3 regions of the Paenibacillus sp. GCM10027626 genome follow, and region 1 is predicted to be linked to each of the others. Evidence: riboswitches for the same ligand, from Rfam matches in the RefSeq annotation. Region 1 holds a riboswitch; each other region holds the start of a gene.
The links. Region 1 has a riboswitch for ZMP and ZTP ahead of ACFQ0N_RS15965 (bifunctional 5,10-methylenetetrahydrofolate dehydrogenase/5,10-methenyltetrahydrofolate cyclohydrolase). Riboswitches for the same ligand answer to the same signal wherever they lie in the genome.
Positions count from the first base shown of each region.

Region 1 (10,386 bases):
CAGTTGTGGCTTTGGAAGCATCGAGACCCTCATTTCTTTCATTCTTTCTTTCATTGTAATTGGATCGCCATTAACAATCCAGTTAAAGGGTTGTAAAATAAACCATGAGGGGACGAATATGTTCATACTAAGTTAACAGAGCCTTAGCGAAAGGGAGTGGAGTAGCGTGAATCTTCATTCAAGGATCTATCAGGATTTAACGGAAGAGATGATAAAGGAGATTGTCAGGCATCATTTCGGCGTATCCTCCTCCGTGGAGGCGATTCCCTTAAAGGGCGGGCTATTCAATACAACCTACAAATTAATTTTTCACTCATCTAACCGCGAACTTGTGCTAAGAGCCGGACCCGTAAACAGACACTTGCTGCTGCCTTTCGAGCATGATTTAATGTCAGCAGAACGGCGCGTATATGATTTGCTCACACAGAAGGGAATCCCATGTCCCAAAGTAATCGTTTGTGATACGACAAAATTAATGATAGACAGAGACTATATGATTACGGAATACCTGCCTAGCACCCCGCTATCAGACCCCTCCATACCGGAAGCAAGTCAAACAAAACTATTGGAAGAAACAGGGGAATGGATCGCACAAATGCACGCGATTACTGGCAATAAATTTGGCAGAATGGCACCAGATGCTTGTGATGGTTCAGATGTTGATTGGTGGTCATTTTTGTGCAAGCATGTGCAGGATGTAAGTACACAATGCGCAAAATTCGATGTGTTTGATGAACAGACGATAAATAGAGTCACTCAGCTATTTGAACAAAATAGCTGGCTCTATCGTTCCGTAAACCGGCCGCATCTAATCCATACCGATTTATGGGCGGGCAATGTGCTCGTACAGCAGCTTGAAGGCACAGATCGCCACAAAGTGGCGGCTATCATTGATGCAGATCGGGTGATATGGGGAGATACCGATTATGAGTTTGCCAGTCCGTGGATGATGAATGAGCATTTTTTCAAGGGCTACGGCGAAATGCGCGGCGACGAGACCACCATCCGTCAGCTCAAATTGGATACATATAGACTGCACTGCAGCTACACAGAGGCTTATATTTGGCAGGTACAATATGCCACTCCGGAGGAGTTTGAGCAATGTAAGAGACGTATTTTTGAATTGCTTGACACAATCGAGCCGCGTTTGCAGCAGCGTAACAATGTCGAGTGGTAAGACCTGCTACGCTGCTTGTTATATCGGTTTAAGTGCTAATTCCCAATACGGCTGCGAGTCGTCTGCACTACCTGCTCTTTTAACTCGCCGATCTCATGGAGCAGCAAGCGCAGGTTGTCGGAATACTGCTGCTTCAGCTCCATATCTTGAATTGATGCCAGATTGATTTCGGCCGTCAGGGCGGCTGATTGTGCCGCTGAATCCAGTAGAATCGCTCCAATGCCGAGGTCTGAAATAACCTGCTTATTGGCTGCATCAGCAATTTGGCAGGTGTGAAATAACCCTTCTTTACACAGCGTGACCAGCTGCATTGGAACATCAGTCGCATTTATGACCGCTTTCTGCAAAGTTTGTTTGCGGAGCAGCTTTTCTGCCTCTGTATCCTTGGGAAGCTTTAATATACTCATATAGACTTGAAATAAAGTCATATCTGCAATCATTAGTTGTTCACTGCGGGTTATAATCAAATTCATTTTGTCGACAGTATCGGACATTAACTGTCTGCATGAGGCGAATTTTTCTCCCTGAGAGAGGTTGCCGACCATCGAGGTCATTGCCGCTCCTAGCGCGGCTGCAAGCGCGGCGACACTTCCGCCGCCAGGAGTAGGATTTGCGCTCCCGGCTTGAGTTATAAATGTCTGTATAGAATCATTCCAGGTTACATTTTGCATTTTCAGCTCACCTCCCCGGTTTGGATAGAGATGGCCTTCATTAAATTCTCATACAGCAGTGCGGTAGTCAAAGTACCAACGCCGCCCGGAACAGGCGATAGAGCTTTAACGTAACCGATAAGGCTCGCTGCCGTATCGCCAACAATTTTGCCATTGTCCAGCTCGTTAATACCGGCATCGATGATGACTAGATCAGGGTGAACCATCTCCTGTGTGATCATGCCGGGACATCCAGCCGCGGCAAATGCAATATCAGCATGTTTCAAATGATAGGCAAGATCAGGAGTGCGGGAGTGACAGACGGTTACTGTAGCTTGCTCTCTTTGCAATAAATGAAAGAGCGGCAGGCCGACAGTTTGACCGCGTCCGACTAAAGTGACATTGGCACCGTTCAGGCTGTATCCATAGTGCTTAACAAGCTGTATGCACGCTTGCGGAGTAGCCGGATAGAGACCAAGCTCCCCAGTAATGGTGGCCAGCTTGTTGTCAGGCGTAACGCCGTCAATGTCTTTCATGGGGATGATGGCTTTGGCTATTATGTTAGTTGAGAGATGTGGAGGAAGAGGCAGCTCCAGCATAATGCCGTGCACCGCCGAATTGGCATTTAACTGTCTAATCAACTGTAGCACATCATTGTCTGTGACCGTTGCTGCAAAACGGTGAAGCTGAAACTCGATTCCCAGCTTGGCAGCGATTTTTTGCTTGGCTAGAGCATAGTAGGCCGATGCCGGATCACCGTCGATAAGGATTGTATCCAGCCGCGGCTGAATGCCTTGTTTTTTCAAGACGTTTACCTTCGTACAGATTTCCGCATAGACCACATCTGCTGCTTCTCTTGCTTTCATCATTATCGTCATATTTCTCATCCTCCCTGTTCATAACGAAAAAAAGTACCCGCATGCTACTCGTTAAAAACGAGCAACTCGCAGCTACTTTTCCCAGGCGAACGGACCGTACAACTGTATGCTTCCCCGTGGTTAATTCCACTGTCATCGCCAGTAACATACAGTGCTATGATTTTATTGATAATAGTAGCAGATTTTGTTGGAGAAGAAAAGCCATTTAATCAATATATATTCGCCGCAAGTACAAAAAGCGTGTACTTAATTTGGCGGCCGCCGGCAGTTCAATCTTCTGCAAATAATCAAAATCAGGATGCTCGATCAAGTCAGTCAGGTAAGCGGAAGTGGAGCTGCCGGGGATTCGATGGCGATTAAGATAAGCGATCATTTGCGACGCTGTATGGATGCCGATGCCATGCCCAAAGTAGAGATTATCTGCCAGTAAAATAACGTTCTCACCCTGCCATTCCGGCGTCTTAGTGTTGTAATCGGGATTTTTGAAATAAAGAACATCTCCCGGTACCGCTTCCTCATTGTCCATGTTCGCAATGAGTTGAAGGTTGTTATCATAGTTCCAGTCATATAACAGCAAATGATTGAAATAAGCATTGAAAACATCATCCCCAAGCGAATCCAAGGCTGCCTTATATAAAATGATTACCATTGCTGTCGCGCACTCAAATGCGTACAGGGCCCCCTGCCTGAAAATGTCGCGGATCGCCTCCGAGCTCGCTGCATTATGCTTTTGCTTCAGCCCCCCTTGCGAGGTTCTTTCCCAATATTGTTCATTGCCCTTCGTATTGTTGAAGGTGGCGAAGCTGGCGTCACTAATGAAAAGCGCCTTGGCGGCGGCTACAGTGTTACTCCTCATTTTCAATTCAAATAGAAGAGCATAGAGTGAGTCATAGTGATAAATCTCCGAGCTATTTTGTTTTTTGTGTAAGATCAGCTTTTCCATTCCCGAAAGAGAGGAAAGATCTGTCCTGTTCAAGTCTACACCTGTAATCCGGATCATGATGTCCCTCCAACAACTGTGTCCAGCAATTGTTAAGTTAGTATATGGGGAAATTCAAGAATTGGTGTTAACAGACTTGAACCTGACGTTGCGTGAGGTTGTATGATGGGGCTATGGAGGGAGAACGAATGAAAACGAAGTTAATGAAGCTGCTAACAAAAGACAGACAGGCGAGAATTTTCGTGCTGGATAACACGCGATTAATTCATGAAATGCTGCGGGAGCAGCAATTGGATCCAGTAAGCAAGGAGGCACTGTCGACCGCTTTTACGTTATCGAGTCTGATGGTGGGACTGTTAAAGGATGATCAGCGGCTAAGCGTCCGTATCAATATGTCTGAGCGATCGCAGTATATTCATTGCGATGTGGATTTTACCGGAAATGTGAGGGGATATGCAAGCGATGCTTTGCTCGCCTACACCGATCAGGTAGGGGGGCTCGCGGAGTTGATCGGTCCTAAGGGATTTATTAAAATAACAAAAGATATCGGAATGGGCGCGATGTTCACCGGGTTTGTAGATATGCCCTATCAGAATATAGTCCACGATTTTTCCCATTATTTTCTGCAAAGCGAGCAACTGGAGACTGCATTTCGCTACTATTATGGCGACGGGCCAGACACATGCTACAGCCGGGGGATTTTAGTGCAGCCGCTGCCCTTTGCGGAAGCCGGATTGCTGGGAAGATGGACGGATTGGTTTGATCGCAAAGGACACTCATTTCGAACGGAAGATTTGTACCCCACGGCCGATTTGGTAGAGGAGAAAGCAATTCATTTGTACTGCGGCTGTTCTAAAGCGATGTTTTTCGGACTGCTGTTAAGTCTAGGGCAGGAAGAACTGGAGCGAATAATTGAACAGCAGCAAGCTGTGGAGGTTGGTTGCAGCGTCTGCGGCAAAAAATATCGCTATGATCATTTAGACATCTCATCACTGTTGACAGGTTAAAAAAAGAGGAGGCAGGCGGAAATGGAGAAACAGCTCATGAAAATAGGAGATCTGGCGAAGCTGGTTCATGTGACCGTCAGAACCTTGCATCATTATCATCAGATCGGATTGTTGATCCCTGGCCATATGACCCGTTCCGGACATCGTTTATACGATGAAGACGATATTCAGAAGCTTTATCATATTATAACGCTCAAAGATTTTGGCTTCAGTTTGGAAGAGATTCGCGATGTCCTCCATTCTGTTCATGTCGATCCGACGTTATTAATCGATCTTCAATTGCAAAAAGCGACTGAGCTTCTGGAGCGGCAGCAAGCGCTGTGCCAGCGGCTGAAAACCGTTCAGGATGTGCTGGCGCTGGAAAAAAACGCATCACTTGACGATTTGATAGAAATTATTGTAATGATGCAATATCAGACTAAGAAATATTTAACGGGCGACAAGATTGAGGAGTTAAAGAGCTATTACGCTTCCATGCCGCTTGATCAAGTGAAGCGGATGAAACAGGAGTGGAATCAATTCATTAAGGAACTGGCCCGCTGTTATAAGGAAAACAGGCCGCTAGATTCTGCTGACGTTCGGGCGCTTACCGATTACTGGCGCCAATTTTTACAATTGTCGGCGAATAGCGACGAGGAGGTTATCGCAGCCGGACATCGATTTCATGCCGAAAACAAGGATATTCCGCTTCATTATGGGCTGACACCTGAGTTGTTTGGGTATTTGGATCAAGCGTTAAAGGCAAGCGGCGAAGCGGCAGGTGAAAGCGCCCATTTTTACAAATGAAAAAATTCTGGTATCATTGTAATCATATCGATTGAATACGAGCTAGAGCAGAGAGCTCAGATTTGGGGTGATCAGGATGCAGTTAATCAATCCAACAGAAATCCAGCGAAGAATCGATCTGCTGAAAGATCAGGATTTATACATCCATCTGGAGATGACGACAGGTGCGTATGCCGCTCATTTCGATACCACGAAGCATCCGGCGGCAACGTTTATTACAAATGCGCTCATACGCTATTCTCACGGGAAAATTTCCGAGAGCTCGCCATTCCGCATTGGTCTTAAGATGGCACACGGGTGGGTTTATTCGGAAGGGCTGACCCATTATGAAGAAAGTGAGCCAGAGCGTCTAATTCTTGCAGGACATGATAGCCAAGGCAAGCTTGTTGTAGCGCTGCAATTAAGCCGGGAGCCATTCTAATGGGAAAGGAGCTGTTGCCGATGTTGGAACGTCATGTATTAGTCGTATTTCCGCACCCTGATGACGAGGCGTTCGGCGTGGCCGGCACGCTGGCTAAACATGTGAGCGAAGGGACGCCTGTCACTTATGCCTGTCTGACGCTGGGCGAGATGGGACGGAATATGGGATTTCCTCCCTTCACCAATCGGGTATCACTGCCGGCCATCCGCAAGCGGGAGCTGGAGGATTCTTGCCGGGCAATTGGAATTAAGGACTTGCGAATGCTTGGATTTCATGACAAAACGATCGAATTTGAGGAGCCGGAAGTGCTGGAGGGCAGGATTGCAGCATTGGTTGAGGAGCTGAAGCCGTCGCTCGTCATTACTTTTTATCCCGGTTATGCGGTTCATCCGGATCATGACGCCTGCGGCGCCGCCGTTATTCGGGTGATCGGCCGACTGCCGGAGGAGCAGCGGCCAACCGTTCATTGCGTTGCTTTTGCCAATAATCATGAGCAAGCGATCGGGAAGGCCGATGTTATTCGCGACGTTACGCCTTTTGTAAAGCAAAAGATGGCTTCTATCAAATCGCATCGATCCCAGTTTCAAGCTGCCGAACTGCTTGGGAGCAAGGAGTTTACGAATTCTGAGATTAAGAAGCGCTTCGGAACAGAAAGATTTTGGACATACCGCTTCTAGCTTTAGCAAGTCGCTGCCTATCACGTATAAAAAGAACGGACACCTCTTATTTATCTCTCGGGTGTCCGTTCTTTTATTAAGATTTCGTCAATGAGGCGAATTCCTGCTTGTATTGATCCAGCAAAGCAGCCAGCCTTGTTTTGATTTCCGCGGCATCGGCATCCTTAGCATTTACAGCCTCAGATAATGCGATCTGTGCTTCGATGAACGGTGAGGCAATTTTCGGCGGCTTGGCTGCAGCGATTGCTTCGATTTTAAGAGAAGCTTCAGGAGCAACGTCCCCGTTCCCTGATACATGCTTTACTTTTACAAGCTGGGTATTGACCGGCAAAGGCGCCATATTCAGCTCCTCAACCTTGTGCTCCTTACTCCGGCTGGCGATCTTATCTCCAGTTTCAATCGTTGCTGCAATAGAGCTGACAGTCGCGCTTGCTGCTCCAATCTCTCCAGGTACATCCTCACGCTTTAGCATTACTTTTTTCAGCTGAGTGACAGCGCCCTTCTCACTTCCGGTCAGCTTTTGGTAGGCGGCTAATGTTTTTTCCCAATCTGCGACCGTGTCAGGCGCATATTTTTTGGCGATTTCCAGCGGATCTGTAAACTGATATACAACCGCTTTTGCTGGCAGGGCTTGAACGGCGGACACTGGCGGAGCTGCATTGGCGCTGACGGGTACAGCAACAGCAGATAGCAGCAGGGCGGACAGAGCGATGTTTTTCAATTTGTAGTTCATAAAGGTTAACTCTCCTTTTGTGTGGTGTGTCTTACAGCAATAACTTTACTGGGCAAGTGTGGCACAGATTTGGTGGAATTGTGGAAAAACGATGGCAGAAGAGATGGATAACGGCTCTCTCTGGTATACTTTCGATAGAAGAAAGCCGGGAGGTATATTTTGCAATGAATGAACAAGCATTGATCGCAATCGTAGATGACGATGATCATATAAGAACTTTACTTCAAGCTTATTTGCATAAAGAAAATTTTCGCACGATTGGTTTGTCAACCGCAGAGGATGCCTGGGTATTGGCTCAGACGAATCCCCCGGCTTTGTGGATTTTGGACATTATGCTGCCGGGAATGGACGGCTATGAGCTTTGCAGGCGGATCAGGGAAAAGGGAGAAGTGCCGATAGTCATGATCTCGGCCAAGGATGATGAAGTAGATAAAATACTGGGGCTTGAGTTGGGAAGTGATGATTATATGGTCAAGCCGTTCAGTCCGCGCGAACTGGTCGCCCGGGTGAAACGCCAATTGGAACGATGGATGAAAGTGAATGGCGGTGACCGGCGATTTACAGAAAGTAATGGCGACGAGCTGATTGCTGTTGGCGCCTTGCAGCTGAATGTTCTGGAGCGCCGTATTTTTTGGCAGCATGCTGAAATCGATTTGACCAGCAAGGAATATGAAATGGTAAAAGTGTTGGCTAGTCACCCGAATCGGGCGTTTACTCGCGATGAATTGCTTACTCATGTGTGGGGTGATGACTATTTTGGCAGCGATCGCGCTGTAGATCATCTCATTAAGCGGATTCGCAAAAAGATAGATTTGCCGATTGAGGCTGTGTGGGGGCATGGTTATCGGATGCGAATCGAGAAGGGGGACGCATAAGATGAAGCTGGTGCATCAAATAAACTTGGCATTTGCATTAGCGCTTGTGCTGGTGCTTTCGATTACAGGCGTAATTATCCATTATGTACTGCTGGATCATTTTATTGGGACACAGAAGGCGGATTTGAAATCTATAAGCGCCGCTATGTCGGCTACTTTGGTAGAAGCCGATGCCCAAACCATTCGGCCTGAGATTGCTTTACCGGCTGCTCCTAAAAAAGAAATGGTAAAAGAAATGGCCGCCGCCCGCTATAACGATATTCAGGCAATCATAACGGATGAGCAGGGCAATGTTATTAACGACAATCAGCTCAAATCTGGAGTGTTTGCACATACGGCAAAAGCGGCCGATGAGATCGTGGCTACGCCTGCATCGATGCAAAAAATTTGGGAAGGCGATGATCCGCGTTATGTAGTCAATATTAGTTCAATCCCCAGTGGGACACTTACGCTGCTTAGTCCAATAAGTAAAATTCAAGAAATTGAAAGAGCGCTGCTGGGACGGCTCATTCTCGTTATCGTTCTTGTTGGGGTCATTATGTTTCTCATCAGCTGGTTCATAACAAAAAGATTGATTAAGCCTTTGATGAATTTACAGCAGGAATTGAAAAAGGTGAAGTCACGCCATTTTACCGATGTCCAGCTTGTAAACGCCAGCGGAGAAATCGGCAGCGTCGCGCACACTGTATTTGAGATGGCCCAGGAATTAAATCAATTTAATAAGGTGCAGAAGCAATTTTTCCAAAATGCCTCACATGAATTGAAGACGCCGATTATGTCGATTTCAGGGTACGCCGAAGGAATCCGGGATGGCATATTTGAAGGGGATGGCGTGCGCAAAGGGCTTGACGTTATTCTATATGAAAGCAAGCGGCTTGGAGACATTGTAACGGAAATGACGTTATTGGCGAAGCTCGATAGCGAGGAGGATATTTTCCGGCCATCAGAAGTAGTACTGCCCGAATTGCTGACTGAGGCGCATGAACGCGTTAATCCGCTGCTGGTCAAAAAAAATTTACAATTAAAAATAGGTTGCGATGATGATCCGCGGCTGACGATTATGGCAGATAAAGACAAACTGATGCAAGCTGTGTTAAACGTCATTATGAATGCAGTGCGACATGCTGCGCATACAATTGAGATTAGTGCTCTTGTGGAGGATGGGAGGATTGTAATGCGGGTTATGGATGATGGCCTCGGCATCCCGTATGAACTCCTTCCTACGGTATTTCATCGTTTCGTTAAAGGCAAGGATGGCGAATCCGGACTTGGCCTGGCCATATCGCGGGCAATTGTCGAGCGCTGCGGCGGCATGATCAAAGCGGAAAATCGCCCTGAGGGGGGAGCAGTCGTTTCCTTCAGCTTTCCAGTTTCCAAAAGCAGGAAGATGCATGAATAGTGTCGAAATTTAGGGAGAGAGAAAAAATGGCTGGTTTGGAGGATTAATGAATAAATTACGGCTTGTCGTTATTGTACTGGCGTTTAGCGATTGAAATAGAATAATAATGAAGCATCAGCGTGACTTCCCTAAGGGGGCATTATTATGCATATATGGATGTTTATCGTTGCAGTCTTGGGCGGCGTGATCGGCTATTTCATGAAGAAAAAGAAAGCTGGCAGAACGAAGATCACCTCGCTAGCGAGCTACAAGCGCCGCAAACGATTAGCTCGGCAGGAGGTTCCAGCTGGATCCAGCAGTCAGAAATGCACTTACTGCAAGAAGACGGCAAAACGAATTACCTTCTATGCTGACGAGCAAGGTGTTATTTCCGGCGTATGCCCGAATTGCAAGCAGATTGCTGTGCGGCAGGATTTAACACCATTATAACAGTCGAAAGGGAATGAGAAGATGAGCAGAACGTCAATGGATGCAGTAGAAGTCATTTTGTTTGATCTGGATAACACCCTATTGGACCGGACGCGAACTTTTGGCAGATTTGTAGAACATTTGCTGCATACTTATTTGGATGAAAGCGAGATTACGCCGGCAATTTATGAACGAATCATCCATTTGGATGAAGACGGTTATAAGGATAAACGCGAGCTGTTTCATCAATTGCTCGCCGAGCTGCCGTGGAGAAAAGGCGGCCCTCCGGAACATGCGGAGTTAATGGCTTTTTATCAGCGGGAGTATGTGAATCAGGCTGTGTTGTTTGAGCAAGCCCTGGATGTCGTAACCGCGATCAGATCCAAGTTCCGGACAGGATTAATAACGAACGGCCAAACTGCAATACAGCATGGC
Region 1 is NZ_JBHTHC010000007.1:276,189-286,574, reverse strand. Features, by position in the region: gene ACFQ0N_RS15980 (HAD-IA family hydrolase) at 1-54, opposite strand, end outside; gene ACFQ0N_RS15975 (phosphotransferase family protein) at 167-1,177, shown strand; gene ACFQ0N_RS15970 (cyclodeaminase/cyclohydrolase family protein) at 1,213-1,848, opposite strand; gene ACFQ0N_RS15965 (bifunctional 5,10-methylenetetrahydrofolate dehydrogenase/5,10-methenyltetrahydrofolate cyclohydrolase) at 1,851-2,705, opposite strand; ZMP/ZTP riboswitch at 2,778-2,861, opposite strand; gene ACFQ0N_RS15960 (protein-glutamine gamma-glutamyltransferase) at 2,911-3,705, opposite strand; gene ACFQ0N_RS15955 (Hsp33 family molecular chaperone HslO) at 3,834-4,652, shown strand; gene ACFQ0N_RS15950 (MerR family transcriptional regulator) at 4,674-5,438, shown strand; gene ACFQ0N_RS15945 (YojF family protein) at 5,515-5,859, shown strand; gene bshB2 (bacillithiol biosynthesis deacetylase BshB2) at 5,883-6,536, shown strand; gene ACFQ0N_RS15935 (hypothetical protein) at 6,613-7,269, opposite strand; gene ACFQ0N_RS15930 (response regulator transcription factor) at 7,434-8,144, shown strand; gene ACFQ0N_RS15925 (sensor histidine kinase) at 8,146-9,543, shown strand; gene ACFQ0N_RS15920 (hypothetical protein) at 9,688-9,972, shown strand; gene ACFQ0N_RS15915 (HAD family hydrolase) at 9,994-10,386, shown strand, end outside.

Region 2 (10,386 bases), on a different contig from region 1:
GATTACAGTTTCTCACCCATTGTGGACGAAAATGTTCCGTTCTATCCGATGGCGCTGCACGGGCTTGTCGATTACGTCTCGATGCCCTATAACCTGATGGACGAACCGGACAAAGAGCTGCTCAAGGCGATCGAATACGGAGCCAATATCAGCTTCGAAGTGACGGCGGAGCCGACCGAACGGCTCATAGACGCCGAGACGGAATTGTACAGCTCGGAATTCGAAGTATGGAAACAAGATATTTTGCGGCTGTACGGCAAAGTGAAGGAAGCGCTCGGGGGCGTTTCGGACTCGTTCATCATCGCGCATGAGCAGTTAGCCCGGGACGTGTACCTGACGGTCTACGACAACGGTACCAGGGTCGTTTGCAATTATACGGACGCTCCTTATGCTTACCAAGGGAAATCCGCTCAGCCTATGGACTTTATCGTCATGAAGGGAGGGGATGGCGATTAAGAAGCTGAAAATCGAAACGAAGCAAAAGCTGCAGGGTCTCGGGTTTATGTCGATTTGGATCGTCGGCTTGCTGCTGTTCTGGGTTTACCCGCTCGTCTATTCATTCGTCATGAGTCTGAACAAAATTGTCATTCAGGCGGAAGATTTGATCTGGACGTTCGTCGGCTTCGCCAATTACGGCCAAATCCTCCTGAAGGACACTGCGTTCTGGGACCAGTGGATTCCGTTTTTCATGGAATCGGTCGCCATGATCCCAATTATTATTCTGTTCTCGATCATTTCGGCGCTGTTCCTGAATCAGAAATTTCCGATGCGCTCGTTCTTCCGCGCCGTGTTCTTCCTCCCGGTGCTGTTCACGACGGGAGGCGTCGTCATCAACCTGCTTGCGGCGAACACGGGTGGCGGGGCGGCGGCCGGCATGTCGAACACGCTGACGCTGCAGTTTTTGCAGGATCCGAACCTGCTATCGTTCATCCATTCGTATTTCGATCCGAAAATAGCCGGCACCGTCACGGACATTCTGGATTCCTTCGTCATCATCCTGTGGTATTCCGGCGTGCAAACGGTACTGCTGCTGGCTGGGCTGCAGAGCATTTCGCCCACCGTGTACGAAGCGGCGTCGATCGACGGGGCCAACGGTTGGGAGACGTTATGGAAGATCACGCTGCCCGGTCTCGTTCCTTTTATCCTTATCGTTGCCGTGTATTCTGTGGTCGACCAGTTCACGCTGTCCGCCAACCCGATTATGGGGATGATCCAGCGCAATATGTACGAAGGAACGCGAGGCATGGGCTACGCCAGCGCAATCGGATGGCTGTACGTCACGTTCGTCATGCTGATCCTTGCGGCCATCTTCCTCATATTCCGTAAAGCACTCGTTCAGAGAGAAAGGTAAGGAGGTGTCCGACTTGAATGTTCTGCAGAAAATCCGGCACAATGTTGCGATTGCGGCGTTACGGAGGGGAAGCGTGCGCCACAAAGCGAAGGCCGTCATCCTCGGCACGAACAAAGAAAAGCAAGGGCTATTGAAATATGCGCTGATCTATTTCGTCCTGATCAACCTGGCCCTGATTTATATTGCGCCGATGGTATCCATGCTTAGCACCTCGCTCAAGACGTTCTCGGATTTGATAGACCCGACGACCAAATGGATTCCAAAAAGCTTGAACACGATCAACTTCAAGTACGCCTTTGACGCGCTCAAGATCGTCGTCACCTTTCACGATGACTTCAGCCTGTGGGAAAATTTGCGGCGATCCACACTGTTCAATACGCTGTCTATCGTCTTACCATCTGCCATATTGCAAATGTTCTCGTGCGCCATCGCGGGTTATGCGTTCGGCAGAATGAAGTTTCCGGGGCAGAAGCTGTTCTTCGCGCTGTTGATCCTGACGTTCGTCATCCCGCCGCAAACGCTCATGATTCCGCTCATTTGGACGTACAAATCGTACGGCCTGCTCGATTCGCCGTTAGCGTTCGTCGGGCCCGCATTGTTCGGTCACGGCTTGAAGGGCGCTTTGTTCGTCTTCATGTATATGCAATATTTCAAGAAGTTTCCGAAGGAGCTTGAAGAAGCGGCCGTCATCGACGGCGTCGGGGCCGTCAAAATGTTCTGGAGAGTCATGTTTCCGCTCGCGAAGCCGGCTATCATTGTCGTGCTGTTATTCTCTATTGTGTTTCATTGGAACGAAAGCATTTTGACCACCTATTTCTATCCGAAGTTGCAGACGCTGCCCATCATCACGGGCGCCCTACAGCCAGAAGGCGAAACGCAGCAGCAGCTGTTCCTGCTGCCGGTCAAGATGGCCGCCGGCCTGATCGAGCTGGCTCCGCTGCTGATTTTGTACATGTTCACGCAAAAGTGGTTCACGGAAAGCATCGAGCGAACCGGGCTTGTGGAGTGACGGGCGGCCTGAGTTGATCGTTTTTACATCGCACACCAACTGGGAAATCGCTATGACCCACGAGAGACGTGAACAGGCATTTGACTAGCGCCAGTAAAGGAAATCCGTCTCAAAGCCCGAATGGGCCACAACGCATTTGGAAAGGGGCTGTCCCAAAAGCGAAGGACGCCCCTTCTTCAATTTGTAAAATAAAAAGAAACCTTTCCTTGTAAAGGAGAGATTTCTTTTTATTGATTTACATAAAATTAAAAACTTGCTACATTGAGCTGTTTTTGGGAGAAATTAACCTTACACTTTAGCGACAGCCCCCTTCGTTATTCCGCGCGGAAGCGGAACACTAGCTTTGGAAATCTCCATGTTGCAGTGGTAAAGCGATACCTGCATACATGAGCTCGTCGCCGCCGTATACTTCGCCTGTATCTACATGGTGGTAATTCCGCTGAGGGTCGAGTCCTTTGAGCTTCAGGCGTGGCTTTGCAAATGGAAACCCCGCCATTCATTACTCCCGGTCGACATCCTTATCGTTGATCGGTCAGATTTGTTGAAAGCACCCTTGACGGGTGCTTTTCTCATGCAGGGGGTGGGAAGGGGAAGGGATCGCGTCCGTTCGCGTATGGTTGCAAATACATGTCCCCCGCGTCGTCTATCGCTATCCTATTTGCCCGTAATACACTTCCGTCTCGTATTCGAATGCGACGCGACCGTCCCGTTCATGCCTAGCGTACAGCTCCTCCAGCTTTGCCTTGAACGCCGCGTACCGCTCGTCTCCCGGCAGCGGCGTATAGGACGAAGAAGCCGTCCTACCGGCCAGTTCCTCCATATTGAACAGCTGGCGATTCGCAAATTTGCGCAGCGTATAGTCGCCGTCCCGAAAGAAGGCGCCGTACTGCTCCGGACCGAGCCGCGTATGCTTCACCTTGTCGTAATCGCTCGCATAGTCGAACAGCAGTCGATCGTACTCCTCCGCGAAGGCGTCGGAATCGACCCGCCGCTTGTTCCATATAAGGGCGACCGGACCGTCCGGCTTCAGCACGCGCGCGAATTCTTTCCTCGTCTGTGGCAAGTCGAACCAATGGAACGCCTGGGCGACGGCGATGGCGTCCACCGACCGCTCCGCCAGTTCCGTCCGCTCGGCCGAGCCTCCCACCGATATGTATCGGTCGCTGTACCGTTCCCGCAGCAACGTTTCCGCGGCAAGCCGCATATCCGCGTTCGGCTCCACGGCGTATACGGTTGGCCCTCGCTCCAGCAGCAGCTCCGTAAGCTTGCCCGTTCCCGAGCCGACGTCCGCGATCGTCCCGTTCGTGGGGAATCCGGCTTCGCCGAACAGCAGGTCGATCCCCTCCGCCGGATAGCCCGGCCGATACTTGACGTACTGCTCCACCCGATTGGAGAAACGGATTTTGCTGTCCATCTTTGGATCACGCTCCTTCATATTCTTCGATTATAGCAGTCTGCCCCATTGCCGCAGATGCGGTTTCAAACCTAGCAAACTTACTATATTATACCGAAGTTTCACGATTCATGCAGACAGGTTCTTGTGGGGGAGTACCAGCGAAGCTGATACCACCCCTATTTGACGCTTACTTATAGTGGCAAAAAACAGGCTAAAACTGGAACAATCCAGTGTTGGCCTGCTGTTCTTTGCCACTAGGCTACTTGCCAAAGCGAGATAAAAACTAACGGCTGCTGGCCAAATGCTCTACAGACTAAATCGTTAGTATTAAACCAACTTATAAAGCTATTATCGGATGTTCCGTGACGTAAGGAAAAATACATCCATTATCAGCCATCAACAGCTGTGATTGATTATCTCTTGATAACATCTTTACTTCATTGAATATTCAGACTATAATTAGAGTAAATATTTGGTATGTGTGACTGGCGTAAACGTGGAGACCCACGAGGGAGCACATATTGTCATATGCCGTACGCCTGGGCAAAGTGTTTGGTCGTAGACTGAACGCTTTTATTTATTTTTTGGGAGATGATGACATGGAGCAGGCACGGCAAGCAAGAAATGTAGCAATTTTGATTTTTGAACATGTTGAGCCGCTAGATTTTGTTGGACCATTTGAAGTTTTTATATCTGGAAGCAATGACGGAAAAGACTTCAATGTTTACACTATTGCAGAACATGATAGTCCTGTAAAAGCATTCGGGGGTTTAAGCATTAACCCAACGTATACGATCGCCACATGTCCCAAACCTGATATTTTGATTGTTCCTGGAGGTTGGGGAAGCAGAAAAGAAATGCTGAACGAAACGATTACAAAATGGATTAGGGAAGTATCGGACGAAATTGAGATTATCTTATCTGTTTGTACGGGCGCCTTAATCTTGGCAAAAGCCAACTTACTGGATGGATTAAACGTAACAACAAACCGTTCGGCTGTAAATGAATTGAGGGACATTGTACCAGCTACAACTGTAATTTTAGACGAAGCTCGATATGTTGATAATGGAAAAATAATATTATCCGGTGGAGTATCAGCAGGCATGGATGCCTCTTTATATGTTTTAGAAAAATTATGGGGTAAAGACAGGGCAATAAATGCCGCAAATATTATGGAATATGATTGGAAGAAGGCTTAATAAAAGGGGGAATTCAGGTGCATATTCGGCTGCTAGAACATAAAGACCAAAATAAGATAGAAACAATTATGAGCGAATATCCTCTGCAGTTCCCTAAGTTCATTATTGAAAAATATCCTGCGCGCTGGTCAAAATTTTTAGCAACGAAGAATGCATTTGAGGAAGATGGGTATTATGTTGCAACCAGCGATCTTGACAAGATTATTGGTCATGCTGGTTATATATTTAATGACGAATTAGATCTCTACGAGATAGTCGGGGTTGTGGTAAAGAAAGGGTTTCAGCGGCAAGGTGTTGGAATGGCTTTAATCAGTACGATTTGCAACAAAATTAAAGAAATGAATGAAAAAAAGATTATTCTTTATACATTAGGTCATGTAGGAAATGAAGATACAATAAAATTTTATTGTCGTTTGGGATTTGATTTGGTTGCTCACGAAAAGGACTTTTATACAACTGATTACCATAGAGTTATGTTTACTAAAACTCTAGGCTAAGGGAGAACAATCGAGTACACATGCGTAGCCTTCTGCGAATTCATTGGTTGAATTTTTCTCGCAATGGGTTTTGGCGGATGCAGTGCAGAAAAAACGCTTTAGAGTAAATTTCAATAGTTGAATGTTACAATTTTTCGTTTGTGTGCATATCTTGTAAGCAGTAACAGGAGAGGATGTGAGGGGGTGGCAAAGCTGTCTTTGGAGATGGCAAAACATCTGTTAGCTGTGGCCGAACAAAAGGCACGGCAAATGGGCATCGCAAGCAATATCGCCATTGTGGATGATGGGGGCAATCTTATAGCATTCGTGAGGATGGATAACGCTCGGATTGCCGGGATTAGCATTTCCCAGGATAAGGCTTGGACTAGTGTTAGCATGCAGATGCCAACAGCAAATTTGACTCAGGCAGCACAGCCGGGCGGACCTTCTTTCGGGGTAAACACAACCAATCACGGCAGAATCGTCATCCTTGGCGGAGGTATTCCTCTAATAAAAGGTGACCGGATCGTAGGAGCAATCGGAGTCAGCGGGGGAACAAGCGTCCAAGACACCGAAGTTTCTAATAGCGCGGTTCAAGCGTTCCAGGCGATGCATGATAAGCCAAACCCTAACATTAACGCCCGAATCGGAAATGTTCATTTCCAAGGGTCATCTCGTTAAATGATTTACTCCCCTCATAAGTAGTCAGGTTATATAAAACCAAAACCTGCTGCTATGAGGGGAGTATTTCTATGAATACCGCGAAAAGCTGGCACCATGACATAACACCGGGGCCCAACATGATATTTCCGCCGCCAGCACCTTGCGATGTGCTTGATTGTGCCTCTTCGGCTTGATTCTGCAGTAACATGTCGGATACAGGCTGTGTAGCAACAGTACCTACACCTAATCCAATGACAAGACAAAAACAGGTAATTGTAAGAATTTCAAACCAGAGTCCAATTGCCACCTCCGCTTTTTTCATCCCCATCGCCCTAAGAACACCAATTTCATATTTGCGTTCCCTGATTGAGATAGAAGCAAGCAATAGTAAAATAATCGAGCCGAGTATAATAACAACGACCATAAATGTGATGGAAATACTCTTTAATCCCTCAACGGGCTTTACGACTTTTTCATAGGAAGCGGTGTCCGTCTTAAAATTGAAAAGATCAGAAAGTCCTTTTGCTCTAACCTCTGCTTCGAATGGCTCCAGCATTTCGGGGCTTTTCAGATAATAGGTTACATCTACATTAACTCCTGTCTCATTAGCCTTGCGCCCTCTTGTACATTGTCGGAATTCATATCAGACGGGGCGTCAACACTCATATTGGCTGTAAAAGTTATTACATCGCCGACGTTAATCTTGTTTAAGTCACGAAGCTCGACGCTAAACAATACAACCTTTAATTAACCTTAATTTCTCTAATAAGGTTGTTTATTTTTATACCTCAATAACATCGTATTGTGCGAGCCTTAAGTAAAATGAACAGGGCGACAGGGAGGACCTTGCCCGAAAATTTTGTACCATATGCCGAAGAATGTAGGGGCCGGCGCATCGCCCATCCTTTTACAATGAATGAGGATAAAGCGCACCCGGAAGGAGATAGATTCATGCAAGCTCTGTTATCGACAGTGAGAAAACATGCCGTCATGTACGCGTTGCTGGTACCTGGCATGCTATACTTCGTAATGTTTAAATACATTCCGATGGTATATATGGTTGCCGCTTTTAAAGAAATCAATATTGTGAAGGGGTTGTGGGACAGTCCGTGGGTGGGCTGGGATAATTTCAAGTTATTTTTTCAAGGTGTCTATTTTTCACAGATCATTGGCAATACGCTGCTCATATCATTCTACAAAATCGTATTCGTTTTTCCGGCGCCCATCCTGCTTGCTATTATGCTGAACGAAGTCAGGACCGGCTGGTTCAAAAAGATGATTCAGACTTTAACGTATTTGCCGCATTTTTTGTCGTGGGTCGTCATTTACGGCTTGATGGTTGCGTTTCTTGCTCCGGGGGAAGGATTGGTCAATCAATGGCTTCGGGATATAGGGATGCCTTCCATATCGTTTTTATCGGAAGAGTCGTGGATTCGCCCTTTGCTCGTATCCAGCGATATGTGGCAGGGAGTTGGCTGGGGGGCCATTATATACCTTGCCGCACTCGCCGGCATCGATCCGAGTCTCTACGAAGCTGCCACGGTTGACGGCGCTTCCAAGTGGAAGCAGCTATGGCACGTTACACTGCCGGGGATCCGTAATGTCATTATTTTGATGTTCATTTTGCGCATTAGCCACATAATGGATGTCGGTTTCGACCAAATTTTTATGATGATGAACCCGCTTAATCAAAGCAAGGCCGACGTCATCGAAACGTGGGTATACCGGGTCGGGCTGCAGGAGATGCGGTTTGGGCTGGCTACGGCGGTCGGACTGTTCAAGTCGGTGATCGGCTTCGTACTGGTGTTCGCTGCAAACCGGATCGCCAAGCGATTTGACGGTCAAATCTGGTAATCAAGGGGAATAGATATGGTCAACAGAAGCTTTTACGGAACGTTTGCCCGCGCTTTGAACGGCGCATTATTGCTGCTCCTTGCCGCATCTTGCGTACTGCCGTTCTTTTATGCGCTCAGTGTTTCGCTTACTCCGATGACAGAGGTTATCAAAAACAACGGGTTTCTTCTCATACCTAAAAAAATGACGTTTTTCGCTTACGAACAGCTGCTGCACGGCAATACACTGCTCAATGCGTATAAGGTCAGCATCTTCCGGACGGTAGTCGGAACGGCGATCAATTTATTGTTTACGCTAATGGCGGCGCTCCCGCTATCGCGCAAAACGCTGCCCGGGCGCAACGCTTGTCTGCTCATTATTGTGTTCACGATGCTGTTCAGCGGCGGTATTATTCCGCAGTATATTCTGATCAAGGAACTCGGTTTACTCAATTCCCTTTGGGTGCTCATTATCCCCGGGCTTATCAACGGCTTCTACCTGCTGATCATGAAGAGCTTCTTCGAACAATTGCCGAAGGAGCTGGAGGAAGCGGCCAAGATGGACGGGGCAGGGGAAGTGACGACGCTCGTACGTATCGTCATCCCATTGTCCATGCCGATTATAGCGACAATCATGCTGTTTTACGCAGTGCTGCATTGGAATAGCTACTTCGATGCCGTCATGTACTTGACGGATGCGAATAAATTTCCGCTTCAAGTGTATTTGCGTAACATCCTCATCTCTGCCGTGGCTGCTTCAGGCGATGCCGCAGCCGATGCGGCCGACTATGTCAATCCGATTTCGATTCAGATGGCTTCGGTCATTCTTACAACACTGCCGATTCTCTTCGTTTATCCGTTCATCCAGAAACATTTTACCCGGGGGGTTCTGCTCGGTTCGGTGAAAGGATAAAGGTGCGGCTGTCAGATCCGGTATCTTGATGCAAATCATGATATAAATTATAATTTACGAAGGGGAGTTGCAGTTTATGAAAGAGAAAAAACGCATTTGGTTTCCACTGCTCACTTGTCTGATGACCGTATCGATTGTATCCGCTTGCGGAAACAGCGGAGATTCCGATACCGCACCTCGTGAGAGCAATACGTCTGCGGTGAATGGGAACCCCGAGACCGGCAAGAAGCTGAAAATCAGCTTTTTCAATACGCTCGGCTACCGTCCGACGACAGCGATGCCTCCCTTGGAGGAGGACCCGATCCGCCAAAAGATCGAGAAGGACAACAATATTGATCTGGACACTATCCTTCCGGGCGAGAATTGGAAGGACAAGCTCAACCTGCTTATCTCTTCCGGACAAATCCCCGATATCATCGGCTTTCCGGACCGGGCTTCGGCAATCCAGTACTACGAGAAAGGCCTGATTGGAGAGCTCGACGAGTTGCTCGGCGATGAATCCGATTTCATCGGCGCATTCGACGCCTCCCGCTGGGAATCGATGAAATATAAAGGCAATACGATCGGTACGCCCGGCGTTGAGGCGGTAGGAGGCATTAACGGCTGGTGGATCAACAACGACTGGCTGAAGAAGCTGAATTTACAGGTGCCGACGAATTCGGACGAGCTGCTGAACGTGATGAAGGCATTTACATTTGACGATCCGGACGGCAACGGCAAGGACGATACTTACGGGTTTATCGGCACATTGTCCAAGGATGGCGTCATGGGCATCGGCTTCTCGCAAGTGTTCTGGATGTTCGGCGTACAGCCGAACTATGTCGATGTCGAGGACGGTAAAGTGGTTGTGCACAACGTCGATCCCCGCATGAAGGATGCGCTGGCGTATATCGCCTCCATGGTCAAAGCCGGTGTCGTCGATCCGGATTGGGTGTCGACGACCGATGCCAGTCTTGCCGACAAGATGGTAAAAGGGAAAGTAGGCCTTCTGCTGCGCGACTGGAGATCGCTTGAGCCCGACAATACGAAACGAATGCAGGAGGTTGCCGGCTCCATACCGGATTGGGTGGAATTCGCGCCGCCGAAAGGTCCGTACGGCGATCAAATTCTTGACGTAAAGCCGTTCCAGAACAGCCTGTGGGGCATTTCGAAAGAAGCAATGAAAGATCCGGAAAAAGCCAAGCGCGCGGTCGAGCTGCTGAAATATTTTTATACGGACAAGGAGGCCTATTCCTATCTCGCTTACGGTATTGAAGGCAAAACGTGGAATATGGAGAATGGCCAGCCGAAGCTGGTCGATAAATCGACTTATAACGAGAAAGATATGGAATGGCGTTACAACTACGCCTTTGTTAGAAGGGCGGACGATTCTGTTTATTTCGATTTCAAAAATCCGGACATAACGAACGCGAATCAGAAGCTGAACGCCCAATATTTGCGCGACAACAACGTGAACCCGCGTGTCTTCGACGACCCGAACGATACGATGGTGCAAGACCGCATCAAGTACGTCAACGAAATGTTCCTTAAGTTCGCTAACGGCAAGG
Region 2 is NZ_JBHTHC010000036.1:20,118-30,503, forward strand. Features, by position in the region: gene ACFQ0N_RS36145 (DUF5696 domain-containing protein) at 1-456, shown strand, start outside; gene ACFQ0N_RS36150 (carbohydrate ABC transporter permease) at 446-1,351, shown strand; gene ACFQ0N_RS36155 (carbohydrate ABC transporter permease) at 1,365-2,360, shown strand; gene ACFQ0N_RS36160 (GH36 C-terminal domain-containing protein) at 2,698-2,856, opposite strand; gene ACFQ0N_RS36165 (class I SAM-dependent methyltransferase) at 3,010-3,774, opposite strand; ZMP/ZTP riboswitch at 4,228-4,308, shown strand; gene ACFQ0N_RS36170 (DJ-1/PfpI family protein) at 4,356-4,955, shown strand; gene ACFQ0N_RS36175 (GNAT family N-acetyltransferase) at 4,973-5,452, shown strand; gene ACFQ0N_RS36180 (GlcG/HbpS family heme-binding protein) at 5,636-6,112, shown strand; gene ACFQ0N_RS36185 (FtsX-like permease family protein) at 6,165-6,650, opposite strand; gene ACFQ0N_RS36190 (ABC transporter permease) at 7,046-7,948, shown strand; gene ACFQ0N_RS36195 (carbohydrate ABC transporter permease) at 7,964-8,839, shown strand; gene ACFQ0N_RS36200 (type 2 periplasmic-binding domain-containing protein) at 8,916-10,386, shown strand, end outside.
Region 2: linked by a shared signal. The riboswitch ahead of ACFQ0N_RS36170 (DJ-1/PfpI family protein) and the one ahead of ACFQ0N_RS15965 (bifunctional 5,10-methylenetetrahydrofolate dehydrogenase/5,10-methenyltetrahydrofolate cyclohydrolase) in region 1 are both predicted to bind ZMP and ZTP.

Region 3 (10,386 bases), on a different contig from region 1:
ATCGATCACCGTAAAGCTTGGGGAATGCTCGTATTCGCTCTCAGCGTCAGCATTGATTCCTTTTCGGTCGGACTATCGCTGGGCATGTTTTCAGCGGATATTGTTTTGACCGTGCTGTCGTTCGGCTTTTTTGGCGGGGTGCTGTCTATTGTCGGATTGCTGATCGGCAGACGCGTCAGCCCGAATCTCGGCGAATATGGCGAAGCGTGTGGCGGTATTATTTTGTTTACTTTCGGATTATTGTTTATACTATAGCAGCAAGAGGGGGGAGATCAGGTGAGCTCCGTAAAACGGATTTTATTTGTCTGTACGGGCAACACATGCCGTTCGCCTATGGCAGAAGCGCTGTTAAATGCAAATGGCAGCCGCCGCGGCTTGCAGATTGAGGTGCGGTCAGCCGGAGTTTCCACGATAGACGGCCTTCCGGTCTCGGCTCATTCCCGCACAGCTTTGGAGCGGAGAGGGATTAAGCACACAGGCTGCTCGAAGGCGCTGGATGGCGGAATGGTCAATTGGGCAGATTTGGTGCTCACGATGACGAGCGGACATAAGAAATCGCTGCTGCATCAATTCCCTGAAGCGGTGAACAAGACATTTACATTAAAAGAATATGTGAATTGCGATGAGGAAGTGCTGGCGACGATTGCCGAGCTTGAGGGGATATACACGGAATGGCAGATGAAGCAGGCATTGGGCCAGCAGCTGTCGGAAGTGGAGAGAAGGCGGCTGCTGGAGCTGGAGCGGCTCGTTCCCGAATTCGATATTGCCGATCCGTTCGGGGGCTCGCAGGAGACGTATGAACAATGCGCTGCCGAAATTGGCCAAGCGCTCGACAAGCTGCTGGATATGCTGGAGCGCGGGGAAGACCGCAACCGGCTCGATGCGCTAGGGGAATAAAAGCGGATTGATTTTTATGTACCGATCCGGTATGATAAAGACAACAAAAGACGGTTTCCGATGTGACTGGCGACGAAAGTGGATCAAACCACGGTGGAGCATCGGATCATACGGCCGGTCGCCTGGGCAAAGAGCAGCGTGCGTAGATGCACGTTATGCTCTTTTTTGTCTTTTATAAGGCTGTTCAAAAAGCTGACTTTCTTGTAAAGAGGGACCGCAGCCCCCCGGTGCTGAAAACCTGCTTTTTGGACACGCACTTTAACGGCGAATTGGGGTATAATTGGAACGATGCAATTCGACATTTTTCGTCAGGAGACGAAATAATCGGGAGGTTTTTTCCATGAAAATCGCTATTGGCGCCGATCATGCAGGATATCGGCTGAAGGATGAGATTGTTCCATTACTGCAATCGCTTGGTCACGAGGTGGAAGATTTTGGGTGTAATTGTGAGCAGTCAGTCGATTATCCGGACTATGCGCTTCCTGTTTGCGAACGGGTCGTTCAAGGCAAGGTGGACCGCGGTATTCTGATTTGCGGCACAGGGATCGGAATGTCGATTGCAGCTAACAAGGTAGCTGGAATCCGCTGTGCGCTTGTTCATGACTTGTTCTCGGCCAAAGCAACGCGCGAGCATAATGATACGAACGTATTGGCGCTGGGAGAGCGGGTAATTGGCCCGGGACTGGCACAGGAAATTGTCCGTACATGGGTGGAGACGCCTTTTTCGGGCGGCGAGCGACATATCGGGCGCATCAATAAAGTGATGAATATCGAGGCGGCTCATGCTAATAAGTAAGCAAATTGAGACAGTAGTCCGTGAATTGGCAGCGGCAGCGCGGCTGCAGGCCGGCCAGCTTCTCGTGATCGGCTGCAGCACCAGCGAGGTTGCCGGGCAGAAGATCGGCACATCAGGGACAAGCGCAACTGCAGAGGCGATCTATGCAGGCATTGAAGCGGTGCGGGCGGAGATCGGCTTTCATCCGGTATTTCAATGCTGCGAGCATCTTAATCGGGCGCTGGTCATTGAACGGGCGGCGGCAGAGCGTTATGGCCTGGAAGTGGTTGCGGCCGTGCCGGTGGCCAAGGCCGGCGGCTCGATGGCTGCCTACGCTTACCGCACTTTGCCGGATGCTTGTCTCGTTGAGTCCGTTCAGGCCCACGCAGGAATTGATATAGGAGATACTTTTATCGGGATGCATTTGCGGCGGGTTGCGGTGCCGCTTCGTCCGACAATTCGCTCGATCGGAGAAGCGCATTTGACCATGGCATACACAAGGCCGAAGCTTATCGGCGGTGAGCGGGCGGTGTATGGACTGGAGGATAACCAGCGTTCATGCTGAGCGATAGATAGTAAAAAATATATACGACATTACAGGAGGAATTGAACAATGGAACATTTGCGTAAACAGGATCCGGCAGTATTACAAGCGCTTGGCCTTGAGCTTCAGCGCCAGCGCGACAATATTGAGCTGATTGCGTCTGAAAACATCGTATCCGAAGCAGTATTGGAGGCTATGGGTACAGTCTTGACCAACAAATATGCTGAAGGTTACCCGGGCAAACGCTACTATGGCGGCTGTGAGCATGTTGATATCGTCGAAGATATTGCGCGCGACCGCGCAAAAGAATTGTTCGGCGCAGAGCATGCCAACGTTCAACCGCACTCCGGCGCTCAAGCGAACATGGCTGTATATCTGGCTGCTTTGAAGCCTGGCGATACAGTGCTTGGCATGAATCTGGCGCATGGCGGTCACTTGACGCACGGCAGCCCTGTTAATGCTTCCGGCCTGCTTTACAACTTTGTGGCATACGGAGTAGATGAGAACTCCTTCACAATCGACTATGAAGAAGTGCGCAAGGCGGCTTTCAAGCATCGTCCTAAAATGATCGTTGCCGGCGCTTCCGCTTACCCGCGCATTATTGACTTTGAAAAAATGGGGCAAATCGCCAACGATGTAGGCGCATTGTTTATGGTTGACATGGCGCATATTGCCGGCCTAGTAGCAGCTGGCCTGCATCCAAACCCGGTTCCTCATGCTCATTTTGTAACGACGACGACGCATAAAACGCTGCGCGGTCCGCGCGGCGGCATGATCCTGTGCCGCAAAGCATGGGCGCAGGCGATTGATAAAGCGGTATTCCCAGGTTCGCAAGGCGGTCCATTGATGCACATCATCGCTGCAAAAGCCGTTGCTTTGGGCGAGGCGCTGGATGGCTCTTTCAAAACCTATGCGCAAAACGTAGTAGATAACGCTAAAGTATTGTCCGAGGCGCTTATTGCCCAGGGAATAAACCTTGTTTCCGGCGGAACAGACAACCACTTGATGCTGATCGACTTGCGCAATCTTAATATTACAGGGAAGGATGCCGAGCATGTGCTTGACTCCGTGCAAATTACAGCGAACAAAAATGCGATTCCATTTGACCCGACAAGCCCGTTTGTAACGAGCGGTATTCGCATTGGTACGCCTGCTGCAACTTCCCGCGGTATGGGCGCAGACGCCATGCGGATTATTGCTGAAGTGATTGCGATGACGCTGAAAAATCCGAAGGATGAGGCTACTTTGGCTAAAGCGCGTAAAATGGTTCAGGACTTGACAGCTCAATATCCGCTTTATCCGGGCATGAGCTACTAATAATAAAGGGAAGGAAGCTTGCCTGGTTGTCTTTCGGACGCCGGCAAGCTTTTTTTTAATTTTGCTTTCTGCATGGTATGATAGTGTTAAATGAATTAAAGAAGGTGATGCACAGTTGACTGAGCTAACCATTATTGCCATTCTTGCTGTCACGGCCATCGGCTTCATTATTAGAAGGAAGGCAGGCGTGAGGTTCGATGGCCGCCCGCGAACGCAGCGCGGCGCGTATGGCGGGAGGCATACCCAGCTGCGGAGGGTGCCTGTAGCACCGCCGGAGAAATTGGGAGTGCCTGAGGGGCATCCGGCCAGATCAATTACAGAGCGGTTAGAGGCGTCTATTCCAAGCGGGCTGGAGGAGCGCGTAAAGGATCGGGTGCTGAAGCTGGAGCCCAGCCTGACGGATCATGAGTGGCGCTGGCGCTGGTTCGAGCTGAAACGGTATTTTTTAATGTGCAGCTTGCTTCGCGGCGTGCCGATGTATAGTCAGAAGGTCGATGCCGTATGGCATGAGATGCTTATGTTCACTAGAGAGTATGAGGAGTTTTGCCGGCAGTTCTGCGGCGCTTTTATTCATCATGCCCCGCATGAAACGGGCGTCAAGCCCAAACCCGCAGACCGGGCGTGGTTCGATTGGATTTATGGCGAACTATTTGTAATAACTGCGGCGAGCGAGCAATTGTGGGGCTCCTTTTATCGGAAGCCGCTTGATAATATAGGGGAACTGGAAGAAGCCCCCGCTGAGCAGCTCCGGGCCAGATTGTTCAACATGGCTTCGGCCCAAGCTTTTCCGGATATTTCGCACGTCATTGATTATTTGCTAGAGCGCGGGCGCAATTTGGCGGCAGAAGCGCGCAGTAGACGGGGCGGAGACGGAGAATCCGGGCAAGAGCATGCTGGCCTGCATGGCGGCGGGAGCGATTTTGGCTTTGTAACCGGCGTGCTGTCCGGCGCATTGTTTTTTTCCTCCTTAGGCCCACGGGAGGAATTTGACCAGCAAATGGATGACGCTATGACAGAGTCCGGGCATATTAAGGGCGGAGCACATTCAGATAGCGGGTTAATGGTCGATACGGGCAGCAGCGGAGAAAGCGGGGGTCATGATGGCGCAGCAGGCGCCTCATGCAGCTCTGGCGGCGATAGCGGCGGCAGCGACGGCGGATCGTCCTGCGGCAGCAGCTGTGGCAGCAGTTGCGGCGGAGGGTGCAGCAGTTAAAGTGAAAAAAAAGGAATCGGCAAGGTGCGACTTGCCGATATTTTTTGTGTGATCTGCCGAAAATCATGCGAGTTGGTGCAAAAAAGAAACAGCAAATGCTATAATAGACAAGATTGTGATCCATTCGTAAAGATGGAGGGCAGAGCGCCGGCAATCAAGCATCTTCAGGAGGACGATATTTTTGAGCCAATTGACCATTTGCGATCACCCGCTCATTCAGCATAAGCTGACGTACATTAGAGACAAAAATACGAACACAAAAGATTTCCGCGAGCTGGTCGACGAGGTCGCGACTTTGATGGCCTATGAGATTACACGCAATTTGCCGCTTCAGTCGATCCCGGTTTCGACGCCGGTTGTAGAGGCGGAAGGCAAAGTCCTTTCCGGCAGAATGCTCGGCATCGTACCGATTTTACGGGCAGGACTTGGCATGGTTGAAGGAATGCTCAAACTTATTCCATCTGCCAAGGTTGGACATATCGGATTGTTTCGCGATCCGGAAACGTTAAAACCAACCGAATATTACGTGAACTTGCCGACAGATGCAACCGAGCGGCTATTGATCGTCATTGATCCGATGCTCGCTACGGGAGGGTCGGCTATTGCTGCGGTACAAACATTGAAGCAGCGCGGCTGCACCCAAATTAAACTGATGTGTCTCATTGCCGCTCCTGAAGGCGTGAAGGCATTCCAGGAGGCTCATCCTGACATTGATATTTATATAGCGGCACTGGACGAGCGTTTGAATGACCATGGATATATTGTACCGGGACTTGGCGATGCCGGTGACCGTATGTATGGTACAAAATAATTCATAGGAGTGACAAAGATTGGCTAAACTGAAGGTAATGACCATATTTGGCACACGTCCGGAGGCGGTAAAAATGGCGCCGCTCGTCCTCGAGCTGCAAAAGTACGAGGATGAGATTCAATCGATTGTATGCGTCACTGCGCAGCATCGGCAAATCCTGGATCAAGTGCTGGAGTTTTTTGAGATTGTGCCAAACTATGATTTGAACGTGATGAAGGATCGGCAGACGCTCACGGAGACGACTGTCCGGGTGCTCGAAGGGCTTGAGCCGGTACTGCGCGATGCGAAGCCGGATATCGTGCTTGTCCACGGCGATACCCAGACGACGTTTTTGGCAAGCTATGCAGCGTTTTTGCAGCAAATCAAAGTCGGACATGTCGAAGCGGGTCTGCGTACATGGAACAAGATGTCGCCGTATCCGGAAGAAATGAACCGCCAATTGGCAGGGGTGCTGTCGGACATCCATTTTGCGCCGACGGAGCTATCCGCGGGCAATTTGCGCAAAGAGAATAAACCGGAATCTTCGATATACATTACCGGCAATACGGCAACCGACGTATTCCAGTATACTGTTGACCCGTCCTTCTCCCATCCGGTAATCGAATGGGCGCAAGGCAAGCGGATGATTTTGATGACCGCGCATCGCCGTGAGTCGCTGGGCGAGCCGCATCGCAATATTTTCCGTGCTGTGAAGCGGATTGCCGATGAATTTGAAGATGTCGCCTTCGTGTACGCTGTTCATCCGAATCCGGCAGTGCGCGAACCGGCTAATGAAATTTTGGGCAATCATCCGCGCATCAAGCTGATTGATCCGCTGGATGTGTTTCAATTCCATAATTTCTACCCGCATACGTATATGATTATGACGGATTCTGGCGGTTTGCAGGAGGAGGCGCCGTCATTTGGCGTGCCGACCCTTGTGCTTCGCGATACAACCGAACGTCCTGAGGGAATAGAGGCGGGAACGTTGGAGCTTGTCGGGACAGAAGAGTCCGATGTGTATGCCCGCGCACATGCATTGCTGACTGATGCAGCGCTTTATGAGCGCATGAGCAAGGCGGCTAATCCGTATGGCGATGGACAAGCGTCTGTTCGCATCGTGCAAGCGATTTTGCACCATTTTGGCAGACGGGCCGAACGGCCGGCGTTGTTCACACAACGTTCATAAGTTGGTCCGCTCCGGCAGCAAAATGTAAAACATTACAGCATACAGTGGTACTGTACGGTTTGCAATCATGAGAAAGCTAGAGATATCAAGGGTTTGAAGGCGTCTGTTCACGGAATGTTTGATAATATGTGAATTGACAAACTTCCCTATGCTCCGCTAAAATGTATGAGGATTGACAGGGGTACAAACCATGAAGCAAAAGAGCAGTGGAGATAACCCATGGCGGGCGCTGGCCATGGTCGGAGCGCTTGGCTTCGATGTCGCAATATGTACTTTGCTCGGTTTTTTTATCGGCAAATGGCTTGGCGGGACGCCGGGGTGGATCGTTTTTGGCGTGCTCTTTGGTCTGGCTGTCGGCATTTTCTCAGCCATCCTTATTGTCAAGAAAGTGTTGGAGGACAGCGATGGATGAGATGATGAACAAGGCAATCCGGGCAGCTCTGTTATTTATGGCGTGTTGCTTAATTGTCTGGGGCGTTGTACCGGAATGGCGCACTGTTATGGCCGGGATGGCACTTGGCGTGCTGGCGAGCGTGCTGAATGCGCTTATGCTGCGCAGAAGGGTGGAATGGATCGGGAGGATGGTCGCCGAACAGGGTTCCCGCAAGGTGGGGCTCGGCGCGGCAGGACGGATGGCTATGGTGCTACTCGTAGCTATGCTGGCCTACCGTTATCCCGAATACTTCAATCTGCCTGCAGCTTTGCTCTCCTGCTTCCTTATGCCCTTTGTAATGTTGGCATACGCTTTTATTCTGAACAAACGAAATTCTTAGCGGAAAGGGGTGAAATACGGTATGCATTTAATTCCCGTGCTGAATATTGGCGGATTACAAATTGACATTGCCACGTTTATTGCGATCACAGTTTCTGTACTTGTAACATTTATTGTGGCGCGATTGGCAGTACGTAATTTGTCGGTTGAAAACCCTTCGAAAATGCAAAACTTCCTTGAGTGGGTGGTCGAGTTCGTACACAATACGATCGCGAGTACAATGCCGCTTGAGAGAGTTAAGCCTTTCTTGAAGCTCGGCATAACGCTGATTATGTTCATTTTCATTTCCAACCTGCTGGGACTGCCGTTTGGTATTGTTACGGAGACAAGCACTGTCAATGAAACACTGAACATTACACAAGCAGATTTGGACAAACATGGCGGACATGCGGAGATAGCTTGGTGGAAATCGCCAACTGCCGATCTATCCGTAACAGCTGGGTTAGCTCTGATTGTTGTTGTCATGGTGCATTACTTGGGATTGAAATTGAATCGCAAGCACTATCTCAAACACTATTTCGAGCCTTTTCCGATCTTCTTCCCACTTAATGTGATCAAGGAGCTGTCGAAACCGCTCACATTGGCGCTTCGTCTTTACGCCAACATCTTTGCCGGCGAGGTTCTGATTGCGACGATTTTGATGCTTGGCTGGACAGGAATACCATTCCTGATTGCATGGCAAGGCTTTAGTATATTTGTTGGCGCAATTCAGGCGTTCTTGTTTACAATCCTCACAATGGTCTATATTTCGCAGGCAACCGTCCATAACGAGGATCATTAATTCTGTCTTGGCTCGATATACGAACAGAGTAATGTTGATTGCTTTGTGAGTACAAATCGGGAGTAAGTATATGGAAGTATAGTAACCCAAAACTATTTAACATTTTCGAGGAGGATTTTAACAATGGAAGTATTGGCAGCAGCAGTAGCAGTCGGATTGGGCGCTCTTGGCGCTGGTATTGGTAACGGTCTGATCGTTAGTAAAACAGTTGAAGGTATCGCTCGTCAACCAGAAAACGCAAGCAAACTGCAAACAACTATGTTTATCGGCGTTGGTATCGTCGAGGTTGTTCCGATTATCGGCGTTGTTATCGGCTTCTTGGCGTTCTTCAGCTAATAGAAACCGGGATAACGAACCATGGCGGGGAAGGCTTAGCCCTCCACGCCTTCGTTTTGATTAAGAGGAACCTGCGAACAGAAAGGAGTTATGCAGCTTGGATAACTTGCATTGGGAATCGACAGTCTATGCGCTAATCGCTTTCGGGATTTTGTACTGGCTGTTGAGCAAATATGCGTTTGGGCCGCTTTTTGGCATTATGGAGAAGCGCAGACAGCTTGTTTTGGAGCAAATGAACACCGCTGAAACTAGTCGTAAAAACGCAGAACAACATCTGGAAGAACAGAAGCAAGCGTTGCAGCAAGCACGCAAAGAAGCTTATGACATTATCGAGCAAGCTAAATTGACTAGCACGAAGCAAGCGGATGAAATCGTAGCAACGGCTAAAGCCGAAGCGAACCGCCTGAAAGAGAATGCAGTTCAAGATATTGCAAGCGAGAAGAACAAGGCAATCGCTGCCCTGCGCAGCGAAGTGAGCGGCATTTCCGTGCAAATCGCCTCGAAAATTATCGAGAAGCAAATCGACGAGAAGTCGCAAGAGCAGCTTGTTGACCAATACTTGAAAGAGGTTGGCAGCAAATGAGCCGCGAAAGCGCAGTAGCGAAGCGCTACGCCCAAGCGTTGTTTGAAATCGCGCGGGAGCAGAACGTAATCGCTGAAGTCGAGCAGCAGTTGCAACTCGTCGTGAACGTGCTCGACGGAGATGCCGAAATTCGCAAGTTTTTCGGATTGCCTAACATTAGTGTGGCGAAAAAAATCGCGCTGCTTCAAAGCGTGTTAGCGGAAAAAGTGTCCGCTGTCGTTATGCACACCGTTGAAATTCTGATTGCCCGTGGGCGCCAGAAAGAGATTGGTTCTGTGTATGCGGCATATACGAAAGTGGCAGGTGAAGCACTGGGCAGATCCCAGGCTACTGTCTACACTGCAAAGCTGCTGTCGCCGGAGGAATTGGCCAAGGTTGAGACAACTTTTGGTGCTATTGCCGGTAAAGCCATTCAGGCTCAGCAAGTTGTACAACCATCTTTGCTCGGCGGCGTACAAGTACGCATAGGCGACCGTTTGTATGACGGCAGCTTGTCCGGCAAACTGGCACGTCTAGAACAATCGTTGAAATCTCAAGCACTGTAGATAGGGGTGAGCGGAATTGAGTATCAGACCTGATGAAATCAGCACGCTGATTAAACAACAGATCGAACAATATAAATCCGAGATTCAAGTCGTTGATGTCGGTACGGTCATCCAAGTCGGTGACGGTATTGCTCGCGTACACGGCCTTGAAAATGCAATGGCGGGCGAACTTCTTGAGTTCGCGAACGGCGTTGTCGGCATGGCGCTTAACTTGGAAGAAAACAATGTCGGTGTCGTTATTATGGGACCGTACACAGGCATCCGCGAAGGCGACCAGGTAAAAAGAACGGGCCGCATCATGGAAGTGCCAGTCGGCGAAGCTATGCTTGGCCGCGTAGTAAACGCATTGGGTCAGCCGGTTGACGGCAATGGTCCAATCGCAACAACTGAAGCGCGTCCGATCGAATCGGCTGCTCCAGGCGTAATGGCGCGTAAATCCGTATTTGAGCCAATGCAAACAGGCATCAAAGCGATCGACGCGATGATTCCAATCGGCCGCGGCCAACGGGAATTGATCATCGGCGACCGTCAAACGGGTAAAACGCAAATCGCAATCGATACGATCGTCAACCAAAAAGGCAATGGCGTTATTTGTATCTATGTTGCAATCGGCCAGAAGCAATCGACTGTTCGTACAGTTGTTG
Region 3 is NZ_JBHTHC010000013.1:124,963-135,348, forward strand. Features, by position in the region: gene ACFQ0N_RS23515 (manganese efflux pump MntP) at 1-255, shown strand, start outside; gene ACFQ0N_RS23520 (low molecular weight protein arginine phosphatase) at 277-897, shown strand; ZMP/ZTP riboswitch at 950-1,032, shown strand; gene rpiB (ribose 5-phosphate isomerase B) at 1,238-1,693, shown strand; gene ACFQ0N_RS23530 (TIGR01440 family protein) at 1,680-2,237, shown strand; gene ACFQ0N_RS23535 (serine hydroxymethyltransferase) at 2,286-3,533, shown strand; gene ACFQ0N_RS23540 (glycine-rich domain-containing protein) at 3,649-4,746, shown strand; gene upp (uracil phosphoribosyltransferase) at 4,928-5,557, shown strand; gene wecB (non-hydrolyzing UDP-N-acetylglucosamine 2-epimerase) at 5,577-6,725, shown strand; gene ACFQ0N_RS23555 (AtpZ/AtpI family protein) at 6,916-7,137, shown strand; gene ACFQ0N_RS23560 (ATP synthase subunit I) at 7,130-7,498, shown strand; gene atpB (F0F1 ATP synthase subunit A) at 7,520-8,278, shown strand; gene atpE (F0F1 ATP synthase subunit C) at 8,402-8,614, shown strand; gene atpF (F0F1 ATP synthase subunit B) at 8,712-9,197, shown strand; gene ACFQ0N_RS23580 (F0F1 ATP synthase subunit delta) at 9,194-9,742, shown strand; gene atpA (F0F1 ATP synthase subunit alpha) at 9,759-10,386, shown strand, end outside.
Region 3: linked by a shared signal. The riboswitch ahead of rpiB (ribose 5-phosphate isomerase B) and the one ahead of ACFQ0N_RS15965 (bifunctional 5,10-methylenetetrahydrofolate dehydrogenase/5,10-methenyltetrahydrofolate cyclohydrolase) in region 1 are both predicted to bind ZMP and ZTP.